2 linked regions of the Variovorax paradoxus genome follow. The protein of the gene in region 1 interacts with the protein of each later gene in a pairwise test. Links are inferred from orthologs where the notes say so. Each region holds a gene or a part of one and is shown in the gene's direction. Other genes may lie near its edges.

Region 1 (8,438 bases):
AGGAAGTAAGCAGGCTTTTGCCCGGGCTTCGCATCAACGACCCTCGTCACCACTTCAGGAGAACCATCCAATGCCAAACATCGTGGTCGTCTTTCATTCCGGCTACGGCCACACCCAGCGCATCGCCCAGGCTGTCGCCGATGGAGCCGGCGCGCAACTGCTCGCCATCGATGCGGATGGCAACCTGCCCGAAGGCGGTTGGGAGACGCTGGCCGCAGCGGACGCCATCATCATGGGCTCGCCGACCTACATGGGCGGCGTGAGCTGGCAGTTCAAGAAGTTTGCCGATGCGTCGTCGAAGGTGTGGTTCACGCAGGGCTGGAAAGACAAGCTCTTTGCGGGCTTCACCAACAGCGCCACCATGAACGGCGACAAGGTCACGACCATGGCGTACCTGTGGACGCTCGCGATGCAGCACAGCGGCATCTGGGTGAGCTTGGGCATCCTGCCGACGAACAACAAGGCCGCCACGCGCGATTCGCTGAACTACGTGGGTGGCTACGGCGGCCTGCTCACGCAGTCGCCGTCGGATGCGAGCCCGGCCGAGATGTTCAAGGGCGACTTCGACACTGCGCGTGCTTTCGGCGAGCGCGTCGCCGAAGTGGCAAGATCGCGCGGGTAAAACCCAGTCCACCACGGAGCCCCCGATGACCGATAACGCCGCACAGACCCAACTGCTTCAACCGCATGACAAGGACCTGGGCGGTGGCTTCAAGGTGCGGCGCCTGCTGCCCGCGGCGCAGCGCCGGTCGGTCGGGCCCTTCGTCTTCTTCGACCACTTCGGCCCGGCTACCGAGCAGCCCGGTGCCGAACACGATGTGCGGCCGCATCCGCACATCGGCCTTTCGACGGTCACTTATCTTTTCGAGGGCGCGATGATGCATCGCGACAGCCTCGGCAGCGTGCAGGAAATCTTGCCCGGTGCCATCAACTGGATGACGGCGGGCCGCGGCATCGTGCACTCCGAGCGCAAGCCCGAGCGGCTCAAGGCCGATACCTACGTTAACCATGGCCTGCAGCTTTGGGCAGCCTTGCCACAGGCGCATGAAGAGGTCGAGCCGAGCTTCGAGCACACGCCGGCCAGCGCCATTCCCGAGCTTGAGGAGCAAGGCGCGAAGGTGCGCGTACTGGTGGGCGAGGCCTTTGGAAAGCACTCACCGGTCAAGACGCTGTCGCAGACGCTCTACCTCGATATCGCACTGCCCGCTGGCGGCCGCTTCGAATTGCCCGCACTGGCACAGGAGCTGGCCGTCTACGCCGTCGATGCCGATGCGCGCATCAATGGCGAGTCCATTGCGGCGCACACGATGGTTGTGCTGCCGGACGGCCAGGGCGCGGTGCTGAGCGCCGATACGGCGGTGCGTTTGATGGTGATCGGCGGCGAGCCGCTCGATGGTCCGCGCTACATCACCTGGAACTTCGTTTCCAGCCGGCGCGAGCGCATTCTGGAGGCGGGCTCCGACTGGGCCGCCCAGCGCATGGGCCACGTGCCCGGTGAGACCGAATTCATTCCGCTGCCGGGCAAGCCCTTCGGCGTGCGTGAGCCGGACGTCGGCACCACGCCGGTCTGACGAGCCCGCAGCGAACAAGCCCCCGCGGCGCGGGGGCTCAGTTCTTTTGTTCCAGGTCGGGATCCTCGGCAGCGCGCGCACTCGCATCGGCCGCGCGTGCGCTCAGGTCGGGTGCCAGCGCGCGCCGGCCGTCGAACACGAAGCAGTCGCCGTGATAGTGCGCACCGCCGACTTCTTCGAAATATTTAAGGATGCCGCCTTCGAGCTGCAGCACGTTTTCCACGCCTTCCTCGCGCATCAGGATGGCGGCCTTTTCGCAGCGGATACCGCCGGTGCAGAAGCTCACGACCGTCTTGCCCGCGAAATCGGCGCTGTGTGCTTTCAGTGCGGGCGGGAATTCGGTGAACTTGGTGATGCGCCAGTCGATTGCGCCGTCGAAGGTGCCTTCGTCGACCTCGAAGTCGTTGCGCGTGTCGAGCAGCGCAATTTCGCGGCCGGCGTCGTCATGCCCCTGGTCGAGCCAGCGCTTGAGGGTGTGCGCGTCCACGCCCGGTGCGCGGCCGGCCGCCGGCTGGATGGCGGGATGGTCCATGCGGATGATCTCGCGCTTCAGCTTCACCAGCATGCGGCGGAAGGGCTGCGTGGCCGACCAGCTTTCCTTGGTTTCGAGGTCTGCAAAGCGCGGATCGGCGCGGAGGCTGGCCACAAAGCTGCGAATGGCGTCGGCTGCGCCCGCCAGAAACAGGTTGATGCCCTCGGGCGCCAGCAGGATGGTGCCCATGAGGCCCAGCGCCTGGGCGCGCCCGCGCAGGTCTTCACGCAGCACGGGGCTGTCGTCGATGGCTACGAACTTGTAGGCCGCAATATTCAAAATCTCTTGCACGGGGCGGAATTGTAGGTGCCGCCGGGCCGCCCCAAGGCACCGAGCCTCCCCCTCGGGGGGGGGCGAAGCACACGAAGTGGCAAGCCGGGGGGCTCAATTTAGGGGATTGCCAACCCACATCGTGGAGTGCCGGTTTCTACAATGGGAGGATGTTTGTTCACCTGCGCCTGCACACCGAGTTTTCCGTCGTCGACGGCACCAACCGAATCGACGAAGTCGTCAAGGCCGCCGCTGCCGACAAGCAGCCCGCACTGGCCATCACCGACCTGAACAACCTGTTCGGGGCGATCAAGTTCTACAAACAGGGGCGCAGCAAGGGTGTCAAGCCGGTCATCGGCGCAGAAATCTTCGTCGAGGGGCTGGGCAAGGAGCCCGGCGTGCTCACGCGCATCGTGCTGCTGGTGCAGAACATGGAAGGCTACCTGCATCTTTCCGAGTTGCTGGCGCGTGCCTGGACGCAGAACGTGGGCCGGGGGCAATCCCAAGCGGCCTGCAAGCTCGAATGGCTCGAAGAGCTGCAGGGCGGGCTGATCGCGCTCTCGGGCGCGCAAGCCGGCCCTCTGGGGGCGCCGCTTTTGCAGGGGCAGGAAGAACGCGCCGCTGAACTGGCGCTTCAGTTGGCGGGCATGTTCCCGCACCGCTTCTACATCGAGCTGCAGCGCGCGGGCCGCCCCGAGGACGAGCCGCACGTGATTGCCGCCGTGAAGCTCGCGGCCCGGCTGCGCCTGCCGGTGGTCGCCACGCACCCTGTGCAGTTTGCCGAGCGCCAGGACTACGAGGCGCACGAGGCACGGGTCTGTATCTCCGAAGGCGAAATCCTGGGCAACCCGCGCCGGGTGCGCAAGTTCACCGAGGAGCAGTATTTCAAGTCGAGCGCCGAAATGCAGGCGCTCTTTGCCGACGTGCCGAGCGCGCTGGCCAACACGGTCGAGATTGCCAAGCGCTGCAACCTGACGCTGGTGCTCGGCAAGCCGCAGCTGCCCGATTTTCCGACGCCTTTCATCAGCGAAGGCGTGCGCATGCCGATCGACGAGTTCTTCCGCCAGGAGTCCTTCGCGGGGCTCGAAGAGCGGCTGGTGCACCTGTATCCAGACCAGGCCAAGCGCGATGCCGAGCGGCCGCGCTATGTGGAGCGGCTCGAGTTCGAGATCAACACGATCTTGAACATGGGGTTCCCGGGCTATTTCCTGATCGTGGGCGACTTCATCAAGTGGGCCAAGAACAACGGCTGTCCGGTGGGCCCGGGCCGGGGCTCGGGCGCGGGCTCGCTGGTGGCCTATGCGCTGAAGATCACCGACCTCGATCCGCTCGAATACAAGCTGCTGTTCGAACGGTTCCTGAACCCCGAGCGCGTTTCGATGCCCGACTTCGACATCGACTTCTGCCAGGGCAACCGCGACCGCGTGATCGACTACGTGAAGGACAAGTACGGCCGCGAGGCCGTGAGCCAGATCGCCACCTTCGGAACGATGGCCGCCCGCGCCGCCATTCGCGACGTGGGCCGAGTGCTGGACATGAGCTACATGTTCTGCGACGGCATCAGCAAGCTCATTCCGAACAAGCCGGGCCAGCCTGTCACCATCCAGTATCCGCCGGATCCGAAGGTGGATGGCGACAAGAACAACTACGCCATCGAGATGGAGCCGCAGCTCGCGGCCCGCATCGAGAAGGAAGAAGAAGTGCGCATGCTGGTGGAGCTTGCGCAAAAGCTCGAAGGCATGACCCGCAACATCGGCATGCACGCGGGCGGCGTGCTGATTGCGCCCGGCAAGCTCACCGATTTTTGCCCGCTGTACCAGCAGCCCGGCAGCGACTCGGCCGTGAGCCAATACGACAAGGACGACGTGGAGGCCATCGGCCTCGTGAAGTTCGACTTTCTGGGCCTGGCCACGCTCACCATCCTCGAGATTGCGAAAGAGTTCATCGTCAAGCGCCACAAGGGCCAGGAGAACTTTGCCTACGAGAACATCAAGCTGGACGACCGCGAGACCTACAAGCTCTTTTCCGAGGGCAAGACGGAAGCGGTGTTCCAGTTTGAAAGCCGCGGCATGCAGGGCATGCTGAAGGATGCGCGGCCCACGCGCCTTGAAGACCTGATTGCGCTCAACGCGCTGTACCGGCCGGGCCCGATGGACCTGATTCCGAGCTTCGTGGCGCGCAAGCACGGCCGCGAAGAGGTGGAGTACCCGCACCCGGCCGTGGCCGAGATGCTCTCCGAAACCTACGGGATCATGGTCTACCAGGAGCAGGTGATGCAGACCGCGCAGATCCTGGGCGGCTACTCGCTCGGCGGCGCCGACCTGCTGCGCCGCGCCATGGGCAAGAAAAAGCTCGAGGAGATGGCCGAGCACCGCGAGAAGTTCCGAGCGGGCGCGCTCAAGACGCACGGCATTCCGCAGGACAAGGCCGACGAGATCTTCGACTTGATGGAGAAGTTCGCGGGCTACGGCTTCAACAAGTCGCACGCGGCCGCCTATTCGCTGCTGGCGTACCACACGGGCTGGCTCAAGGTTCATTACACGGCCGAGTTCTTCTGCGCCAACATGACCGTGGAAATGGACGACACCGACAAGCTCAAGGTGTTGTTCGAGGACGCGCAGAAAAACTTCGGCATCACGTTCGAGCCGCCGGACGTGAACCGCGGCAACTACCGCTTTGAACCCGTCACCGACAAGGTGATTCGCTACGGCCTGGGGGCCGTCAAGGGCACGGGACAGCTTGCGGTGGAGGCCATTGTGCGGGCGCGCGAAGAGGGCGGTCCGTTCAAGAGCCTGTTCGATTTTTGCGTGCGCATCGACCGCCAGCGCATCAACAAGCGCACGGTCGAAGCGCTCATCAAGGCCGGCGCGTTCGATGCCATTCAGCAGAACCGCGCCTCGCTCATCGCCTCGGTTGACCGCGCCTTCGAGTTCGCGGTGGCCACCGAAGCCAACGCGGCCCAGGTCGACATCTTCGGCGACAGCGAGCACGGCTCGGCCACGCAGGAGCCCGAACTGGTGGACGCCACGCCCTGGGGCGTGAAGGAGCGGCTCACCTACGAGAAAACGGCCGTGGGCTTCTACCTCTCGGGCCATCTGTTCGACGAGGTGTCGCACGAGGTGCGGCGCTTCTGCAAGCGCGAGATCGGCGACCTGATGGACACCCGCGAGCAGCAGGTGATTGCGGGCATCGTGAGCGACTTCCGCGTGATCAACGGCCAGCGCGGTCGCCTGGCGATCTTCAAGCTCGACGACAAGTCGGACTCCATCGACGCGACCGCCGACGAGGCGCTGATCAACGCGAACCGCAACACGCTGAAGGACGACGAGCTGGTGATCGTGAGCGGCCGGCTGCAGCCCGGCCGCGGCGGTTTCGAGGCGCGTTTTCAGGTGCAGCAGGTGTGGGACCTGGCTACTGCGCGCTGCCGCTTCGGCAAATTCCTGCGGGTGGCGGTCAACGGCAAGGCGCCGGACATCGCACGCCTGGTGAAAGATTTTCCGCCGCGTACCGAGCAAAGCGAACACGGCGACCTGGTGCAGGGGCTGCCGGTGCGTCTTTCGATGGCGCGGGGCGGCGCGCAGGTCGAACTGCAGCTTGGTGAGCGCGCCAAGTTCTTTCCGACCGATGCCGCGCTGGCAAGCTGGACGGCGCAGGCCGAAGCCGGAAAAGCCTCGGTCGTCTACGAGTGAGCGAGAGGCGCCGGATGTTCCTCAGGGGAACATTCGGATGCCGGGGGTTGTCCATCTGTTTCTTTGTAAACCAGGCTGTTCAAAGGAGGAACGATTGCCATGACCCATACCAACACCAGGACCCTGAAGAAAGCCACACTGGCCCTCGGCATGTCGCTCGCGCTGGTGCTGCCCCTTTCGCCGGCATTTGCGCAGTACGCAGGCCCGAGCACGGTGCAGACGATGACCGTCAAGCAACTGCTCGACACCGGCAAGGACGATCAGCACGCCACGCTGCGCGGCTTCATCGTTTCGCATGATGGCGGCGAGCACTACACCTTTGCCGACGACACCGGCCGCATGAAGGTGGAAATCGACGCCAAGCACTTTCCGCCAGGCGTGAAGATCGACGACAAGGTGCGCGTCGAGATTTCGGGCGAGTTCGACAAGGATCTGGTGGGCAACAAGGCCGAGCTCGACGTCAAGCGGCTGAGCGTCGCGGCGGCAAAGTAAAGAGCTCCAGCGCTTCGCTGCCTTCGGCGCGCAGGCACCGAAGGCAGCGAGATCTCAACCCTAGCGCTTGGGCCGAAGCGAGACGATCAGCGACGGGAAGATGCGCCCGTCGGTGTCGCGCGGCAGCTTGTCGGTCTTGCGCAGGCCGCGTTCGGCGGCTTCGTCCCAGCTGGGCAATCCGCTCGATCGGGTCAGCTTGACGCCGACGATGGTGCCGTCGGGCGCTAGATTCACTTCGAATTCGGCGGCCGGGTTGCCATTGACCGTCTCCGCATCGGGGAAGGTGATGTTCGGACGAACGGCGGCTGCAATGCGCCCCGCATAGCCGCTCGACGGTCCGGACGAACGCAGGGCGGTGCCCTTGGAATCGTCGCTGCCGCTGGCGCCCGCCAAACCCTGCATGCGCTTGAGCGTTGCGGCGCGGTCGGCGGCGGCCTGCTTGGCTGCCGCTTCCTGCTGCTGTTTCTTCGCTTCGGCCTGCTTGGCCTCGACTTCCTGCTGCTTCTTCTGCTGCTCGGCGAGCTTTTGCTGCTGGGCCTTCTTGCGCTCGGCTTCGTCTTCCGCGCGCTGCTTGGCTTCGAGCTCTTTCTTGCGCTGCTGTTGCTGGCGCTCCAGCTCGCGCTCTTTCTGCTCTTTTTCTTCCTTGAGCTTCTTCTCGCGTTCGAGTGCGATGTCCGGCGCGCGCGGCGGCGGTGCGGGTTCGGGAGCCTTCACCTGGGGTGGAGGAGGCGGCGGCGGGGGGAGCGGGCGGCGGTGGTGCGGGAGCGGGCGTGGGCGCTTGCGGTGCGGACAGGCGCGGCGCGGCCTGCTGCACCGTGGAAGACCACAGCTCCGCATCGACCGCGCCTTCGTCGGGGTCGCTGCGCCAGCGCACTCCCCACGTCAGCGCCGCGATCAGGAGCGCATGCGCGACCAATGCGAGCAGCACCGCGCGCGGCGTGCCGCGCTGCGGCGGTGGTGCGAACTCGGGGCGATCCAGGGCGAGCGACATGCCTTATTTGCCGCCCGTGGTGGTGACGGACAGGCCCACGCGCTCGATGCCGCTGCGCTTGAGCTGGTTCATCGCCTTCACGACGGTTTCGTACTTGACGGACTTGTCGGCGCTGATGACCACGGGGCGCTGGTCGTCGCCGCCCTGGGCGGTCTTGGCCGCGGAGCCGATCTGGGTCATGGGAATCGACGCGCCGCCGCTGCCGGTGGACGGGTCTTTCTTGATCTGCACTTCGTCGTCGCTCTTGATGACGATCTCGATGGGCTTGTCGGGTTGCTTGTTGGCACGGTCTACCGAGGGCAGGTTGATCACGCTCGGCGTGATGAGCGGCGCGGTGACCATGAAGATGATCAGCAGCACCAGCATCACGTCGATGAACGGGACCATGTTGATCTCGTTGATCGTGCGGCGGCCTCGGCCTCGGGATGAAACGGCGGGCATGCGCTCGGCCTCCGTTCAGCGGTTGCCCGGAGTCGCCGAAGCTGCCGTCGCGCTCGCGGCCGGGTGGGCCGAGAGATTGCGCTGCAGGATGTTCGAGAACTCCTCGATATAGGTTTCGAGCGCGATGGCGATCTTGTCGATCTCGCGCGCGAAGCGGTTGTAGCCCACCACCGCGGGAATGGCGGCGAATAGGCCGATGGCCGTGGCCACCAGTGCTTCGGCGATGCCGGGCGCCACGGTGGCCAGCGTTACCTGAGCGAGCGCGGCCAGGCCGGTGAAGGCATGCATGATGCCCCAGACCGTGCCGAAGAGGCCGACATACGGCGATACCGAGCCCACGGTGGCCAGGAACGACAGGTTCTGCTCGGCCGCATCGAGTTCGCGCTGGAAGCTCGCGCGCATGGCGCGGCGGGCGCCGTCCAGCAGCGTGCTGGCGTCGCTCACGTGGCGTT
Region 2 (5,071 bases), 340 kb from region 1 along the record:
CAGCACGTCATCGCCAGCATCGAGCTGATCATGCGAGAAGTTGGCAACCTCAAGCGCATCGGCGAGCAATTCAGCGCGCAAGACAGCGGCACCCTCTCCATTGCCACCACCCACACCCAGGCGCGCTACGTGCTGCCGGTACCGGTGGCCAGGCTGCGCGAGGCTTACCCCAAGGTGAACGTGAGCCTGCACCAGGGCTCGCCCGACCAGGTGGCGCGCATGGTGATCGACGAAATTGCCGAGGTGGGCATTGCGACCGAATCGCTCGCGGACTACACCGAGCTCGTGACCCTGCCCTGCTACGAATGGCAGCACGTGCTGGTGCTCCCCAAAGACCACCCGCTGGCCGCCAAGGAGCGCGTCTCGCTCGAAGACCTGGCACACGAGCCCATCATTACCTACCACCCGTCGTTCACTGGCCGCACGCGCATCGACCACGCGTTTGCGCAGAAAAAGCTCACGCCGCGCATCGCGCTCGAAGCCATCGACTCCGACGTGATCAAGACCTATGTGCGCCTTGGCCTGGGCGTGGGCATCGTGGCCGAGATGGCGGTGCGCGACGAGTCGAACGCCGATCTCGTGGTGCGCCCCATGGGCCATGTGTTCGGCCAGAACATTGCCCGCGTGGCGTTCAAGCGCAGCGCCTACCTTCGCAACTTCGTCTTCAAGTTTGCCGAGCTGCTGTCCGACCGGCTCGACCGCAACCTGATTGCCAAGGCCCTGAGCGGCCATCAGCAAGACTACGATCTTTGATATTTCAGCAGACCCAGCTTCCGACCACGACCATGAGCACCGTTCTTTCCGCCCCCCGCACGCCGGAGATCACCACTAAGCTGCCCGCCGTCGGCACCACCATCTTCACCGTGATGTCCGCGCTGGCAACCGAGAAGAACGCTGTCAACCTCGGCCAGGGCTTCCCCGACTTCAACTGCGACCCGAAGCTGCTTGAAGACGTGACGGCCGCCATGGCCGCAGGCCACAACCAATATCCGCCTATGCCCGGCATTCCGGCGCTGCGCGAAGCCATTGCCGGCAAGATTGCCGCGCTCTACGGCCACAGCTACAACGCTGCCACCGAGATCACGGTAACCGCGGGCGCCACGCAGGCGATCATCACGGCCATTCTTGCAGTGGTGCGCACGGGCGACGAGGTGATTGTTCTGGAGCCCTGCTATGACAGCTACGTGCCCAACATCGAACTCGCAGGCGGCAGTGTGGTGCGCGTTCCGCTCACGCCGGGCACCTTCCGGCCCGACTTCGACAAGATTGCCGCGGCGCTCTCGCCGCGCACGCGCGCCATCATCGTCAACACGCCGCACAACCCGAGCGCCACCATCTGGACCGCGGCCGAAATGCGCAAGCTCGAAGAGCTGCTGGCCCCGACCGACGTGTTCGTGATTGCCGACGAGGTTTACGAGCACATGATCTACGACGGCGCACAGCACGAAAGCGTGGCCCGCTTCCCGGGCCTTGCGGCACGCAGCTTCATCGTGAGCAGCTTCGGCAAGACCTATCACGTCACCGGCTGGAAGGTCGGCTTCGTGGCGGCACCGGCGCCGCTCATGGCGGAATTCCGCAAAGTGCACCAGTTCAACGTTTTCACGGTGAACACACCCATGCAGCATGCGCTCGCGCAGTACATGGCCGACCCGAAGCCCTACCTCGAGCTTCCGGCCTTCTACCAGCACAAGCGCGACCTTTTTGCCGCAGGGCTCGCTGAGAAGACCCGCTTCAAGCTGCTGCGCAGCGAGGGAAGCTATTTCCAGTGCGTCGATATCTCGGCAGTCAGCGACCTGTCCGAAGCCGACTTCTGCCTCTGGCTCACCAGCGAGATCGGCGTGGCGGCCATTCCGCTGTCGGCGTTCTACGGCAACGGCTTCGACCAGCGCGTGGTCCGCTTCTGCTTCGCCAAGAAGGATGAGACGCTGATTTCCGCTCTCGACCGTCTTGCGCGGCTCTGAACAGACTGGCGCGGCTCCCAGGCCGACGCTGACGGTAGGACAGTCCTGACCGCCGAAGGAGCGGCTTTCCGGCGTGTCTTGCGCCCCTGGACAACGAGGATCGGTGCTCGTAACAACAACGTCCAGGAGAAAAGCATGTCCCTCTCGTTCATTCTGCTGATCATTCTGATCTTGCTGCTGATCGGCGCGCTGCCGAGCTGGGGTTACAGCCGAAGCTGGGGCTACGGGCCGAGCGGTGGCCTGGGCCTTGTCCTGGTGATCGTGATCATCCTGGTGCTCATGGGACGCATATAGCGCTTCCGCGTATTTCTCGCACCTAAAAGAAGCCCGCGCAAGCGGGCTTCTTTTTTGCCGCCCTGCCCCTCAGGCCTGCAGCTGGGCCCAGGCCTTGTCCAGCCGCTTGATGCTCACCGGCTGCGGTGTGCGCAGCTCCTGTGCAAAAAAGCTCACGCGAAGCTCTTCGAGCAGCCAGCGAAACTCGAGCATGCGATCGTCCACCGCGCCCTTGCGCTCCGCCACCAGCCGCCAGTAGCGCTGCTCCTGCGGGCGAAGCTCGGCCAGCTTGGCAGCGTCGCGCGCCGGGTCCGCGCGCAGCTTGTCGAGCCTCAGCACGATCGCCTTGAGGTACCGCGCGAAATGCTGCAGCTGCGTCCACGGTGCATCGGCGATGAAGCGCTTGCCCACAAGGCGTTGCAGCTGCTGCGCGGCGTCTTGCACGGCCTCGGGCTGGATCTTTGTGTCCTTGATCTTGCGCGCGGCAGCCGCGTATTCGACCAGGATGGTCGATGCCAGCCGCGCCACCTCGTTCGCAATCAGCGTGAGGCGGCCCCGGCCCTCTTCGAGCCGCCGCTTGAAGGCAAATTCATCGGTGGGCAGTGGCTCCTGAAGAAACGCGCGATCGATCGCCACGTCGATGATCTGCGTGCGCAACTCCTCCGATGTGCCGAGCGGCATGTAGGCCACCGCCATCTTCTGCAGATCGGGGATGTTCTTCTCGAGGTACTTGAGCGCGTCTTTCAGTTGCAGCGCAAACAGCCTGCGCAGGCCGGCGCGGTGCTTTGCGGCGGCCACGGCGGGTTCGTCGAACACTTCGATGGTGACGGCATCGCCCTCGTCGCGCAGCGCCGGAAATCCAATAAGCGACTGCGATCCGCGGCGCACTTCCATCAGTTCGGGCAGCTCACCGAAACTCCAGCTCGTGTAGCGCTGGCCGGCGGGCAAGCTCGGCGCGGCCGGTGCCGGCGCGGCGGCATTGCCCTTGGCCTGCGCGCGCCCATCGCTGCCGTCCGCCGGCTTTCGCTCCGCAGACGCCTTGACGTTGAGGCCCGCCAGCGCCTGGAAGGCGCCGCGAGCCTGCGCACCCAGTTCGGCCTTGAGTGCGCCCAGGTTGCGGCCCATGCCAAGCTGGCGCCCGTGCTCGTCCACGATGCGCAGGTTCATGAACAGGTGCGGCGGCAGCATGTCGAGCTTGAAGTCGGCGCGCTTCACGTCGATGCTCGTGGCATCGCGCACGCGCTTGAGCAGCACGTCGGTCAACGAGCCGTGGCCGAACACCTCGGGCGCCGAGAGTTCTTCCGCCAGCTTGGCCGCCGAATCGGGCAGCGGCACGAGGCGCGAGCGCGGGCGTTGCGGCAGGCTCTTGAGCAGCGCCTGGATCTTGTCCTTGAGCATGCCGGTAACCAGCCATTCGCAGCGCTCTTCGCTCACCTGGTTGAGCACGAAGAGCGGCACGCTCACCGTGAGGCCGTCCTTCGCGTCGCCCGGCCCGTGCAGGTAGCTCGCGGCACAGTCGACGCCGCCGAGCCGCAGCGTGGGCGGAAACGCCTGCGTGGTGATGCCCGCGGCCTGGTGGCGCATCAGCTCCTCGCGCGTCAGGTACAGCAGGCGCGGCTGCTCCTTCGAGGCATGGCGGTACCAGTTCTCGAAGGTGATGCCGCTCGCCACGTCGGCGGGCAGCTGCGCGTCGTAGAAGGCGAAGATCAGCTCTTCATCGACCAGCACGTCTTGCCGGCGCGCCTTGTGCTCCAGCCCCTCGACCTCGCGCACCAGCTTGCGGTTGGCGGTGAGGAACGGGAACTTGCTTTCCCACTGCCCGCCGACCAGCGCCTCGCGAATGAAGATCTCGCGCGCCGCCACCGGATCGACCTTGGTGAAATCGACGCGGCGCCCGCTGTAGACGACCAGCCCATAAAGCGTTGCGCGCTCCAGCGCGGAAACCTGCGCGCCCTTCTTCTCCCAGTGCGGATCGAGAAGCTGCTTCTTCAGCAGATGGCCGGCCACCTGTTCGAGCCACTGCGGCTCGATGTTGGCAATGCCTCGACCGAAGAGCCGCGTGGTCTCGACCAGTTCGGCCGCAACAATCCAGCGGCCGGGCTTTTTCTTCAGGTGCGCACCCGGATGCCGATAGAACTTGATGCCGCGCGCACCCAGGTACGCCTCGTCGTCTTCGAGCTTCCAGCCCACGTTGCCGAGCAGGCCCGCGATCATCGACAGGTGCAGCGGTTCGTAGCCCGCGGGCTCCGCGTTGATGCGCCACTTGTGTTCGGTCACGACCGTAAGCAGCTGCGAATGGATGTCGCGCCATTCGCGCACGCGGCGGATGTTGATGAAGTTCTGGCGCAGCAGCTGCTCGTACTGGCGGTTGCTCAGCTTGTGCGTATCGCCATGCCCGCCGCGCGCATCGCCGATCCATTTCCACAGCCGCAGGTAGCCGCTGAACTCGCTCTTCTCGTCGTCGAATTTGGAGTGCGCCTGGTCGGCCTGCTGCTGCGCATCCATCGGGCGGTCGCGCACGTCCTGCACGCTGAGGGCGGATGCGATGACGAGCACCTCTTCGAGCGCGCCACGCGTTCGCGCCTCCAGGATCATCCGTCCGACGCGCGGGTCGAGCGGTAGCTTGGCCAGCTCGGCACCGGTGGCGGTGAGTTCGTTGGCATCGTCGACCGCGCCCAGCTCGTTCAGCAGCTGGTAGCCGTCGGCAATCGCCCGCGGCGAAGGTGCTTCGAGAAACGGAAAGCGCGCCACATCGCCCAGGCGCAGCGACTTCATGCGCAAGATGACGCCGGCCAGCGATGAACGCAGGATCTCGGGGTCGGTAAAACGCGGCCGGC

The links. The genes of interacting proteins can lie anywhere in the genome.
Region 2: the proteins of dnaE (region 1) and GOQ09_RS14335 interact in binary tests that used the Escherichia coli proteins (3 or more experiments, as listed by UniProt). The link is inferred for Variovorax paradoxus from one-to-one orthologs.

Annotation. Positions count from the first base shown.
Region 1 is NZ_CP046622.1:3,442,245-3,450,682, reverse strand. What follows is about bases 2,222-6,262. They hold dnaE (DNA polymerase III subunit alpha), read left to right. Parts: upstream 2,222-2,543; coding sequence 2,544-6,062; downstream 6,063-6,262. Other genes in these bases: GOQ09_RS16055 (YgiW/YdeI family stress tolerance OB fold protein), read left to right, coding at 6,162-6,262; GOQ09_RS16065 (sulfurtransferase), read right to left, coding at 2,222-2,394. Outside these bases: GOQ09_RS16080 (DoxX family protein), read left to right, coding at 1-9; GOQ09_RS16075 (flavodoxin family protein), read left to right, coding at 71-622; GOQ09_RS16070 (pirin family protein), read left to right, coding at 648-1,571; more of GOQ09_RS16065, read right to left, coding at 1,609-2,221; more of GOQ09_RS16055, read left to right, coding at 6,263-6,554; GOQ09_RS16045 (ExbD/TolR family protein), read right to left, coding at 7,549-7,986; protein TolQ, read right to left, coding at 8,002-8,438. UniProt on the Escherichia coli protein: DNA polymerase III is a complex, multichain enzyme responsible for most of the replicative synthesis in bacteria. This DNA polymerase also exhibits 3' to 5' exonuclease activity. The alpha chain is the DNA polymerase catalytic subunit.
Region 2 is NZ_CP046622.1:3,099,922-3,104,992, forward strand. What follows is about bases 1-2,873. They hold GOQ09_RS14335 (pyridoxal phosphate-dependent aminotransferase), read left to right. Parts: upstream 1-785; coding sequence 786-1,961; downstream 1,962-2,873. Other genes in these bases: GOQ09_RS14330 (CysB family HTH-type transcriptional regulator), read left to right, coding at 1-753; GOQ09_RS14340 (DUF3309 family protein), read left to right, coding at 2,097-2,255; hrpA (ATP-dependent RNA helicase HrpA), read right to left, coding at 2,325-2,873. In the rest of the region: more of hrpA, read right to left, coding at 2,874-5,071. UniProt on the Escherichia coli protein: Shows aminotransferase activity with methionine and histidine as substrates, and to a lesser extent also with phenylalanine.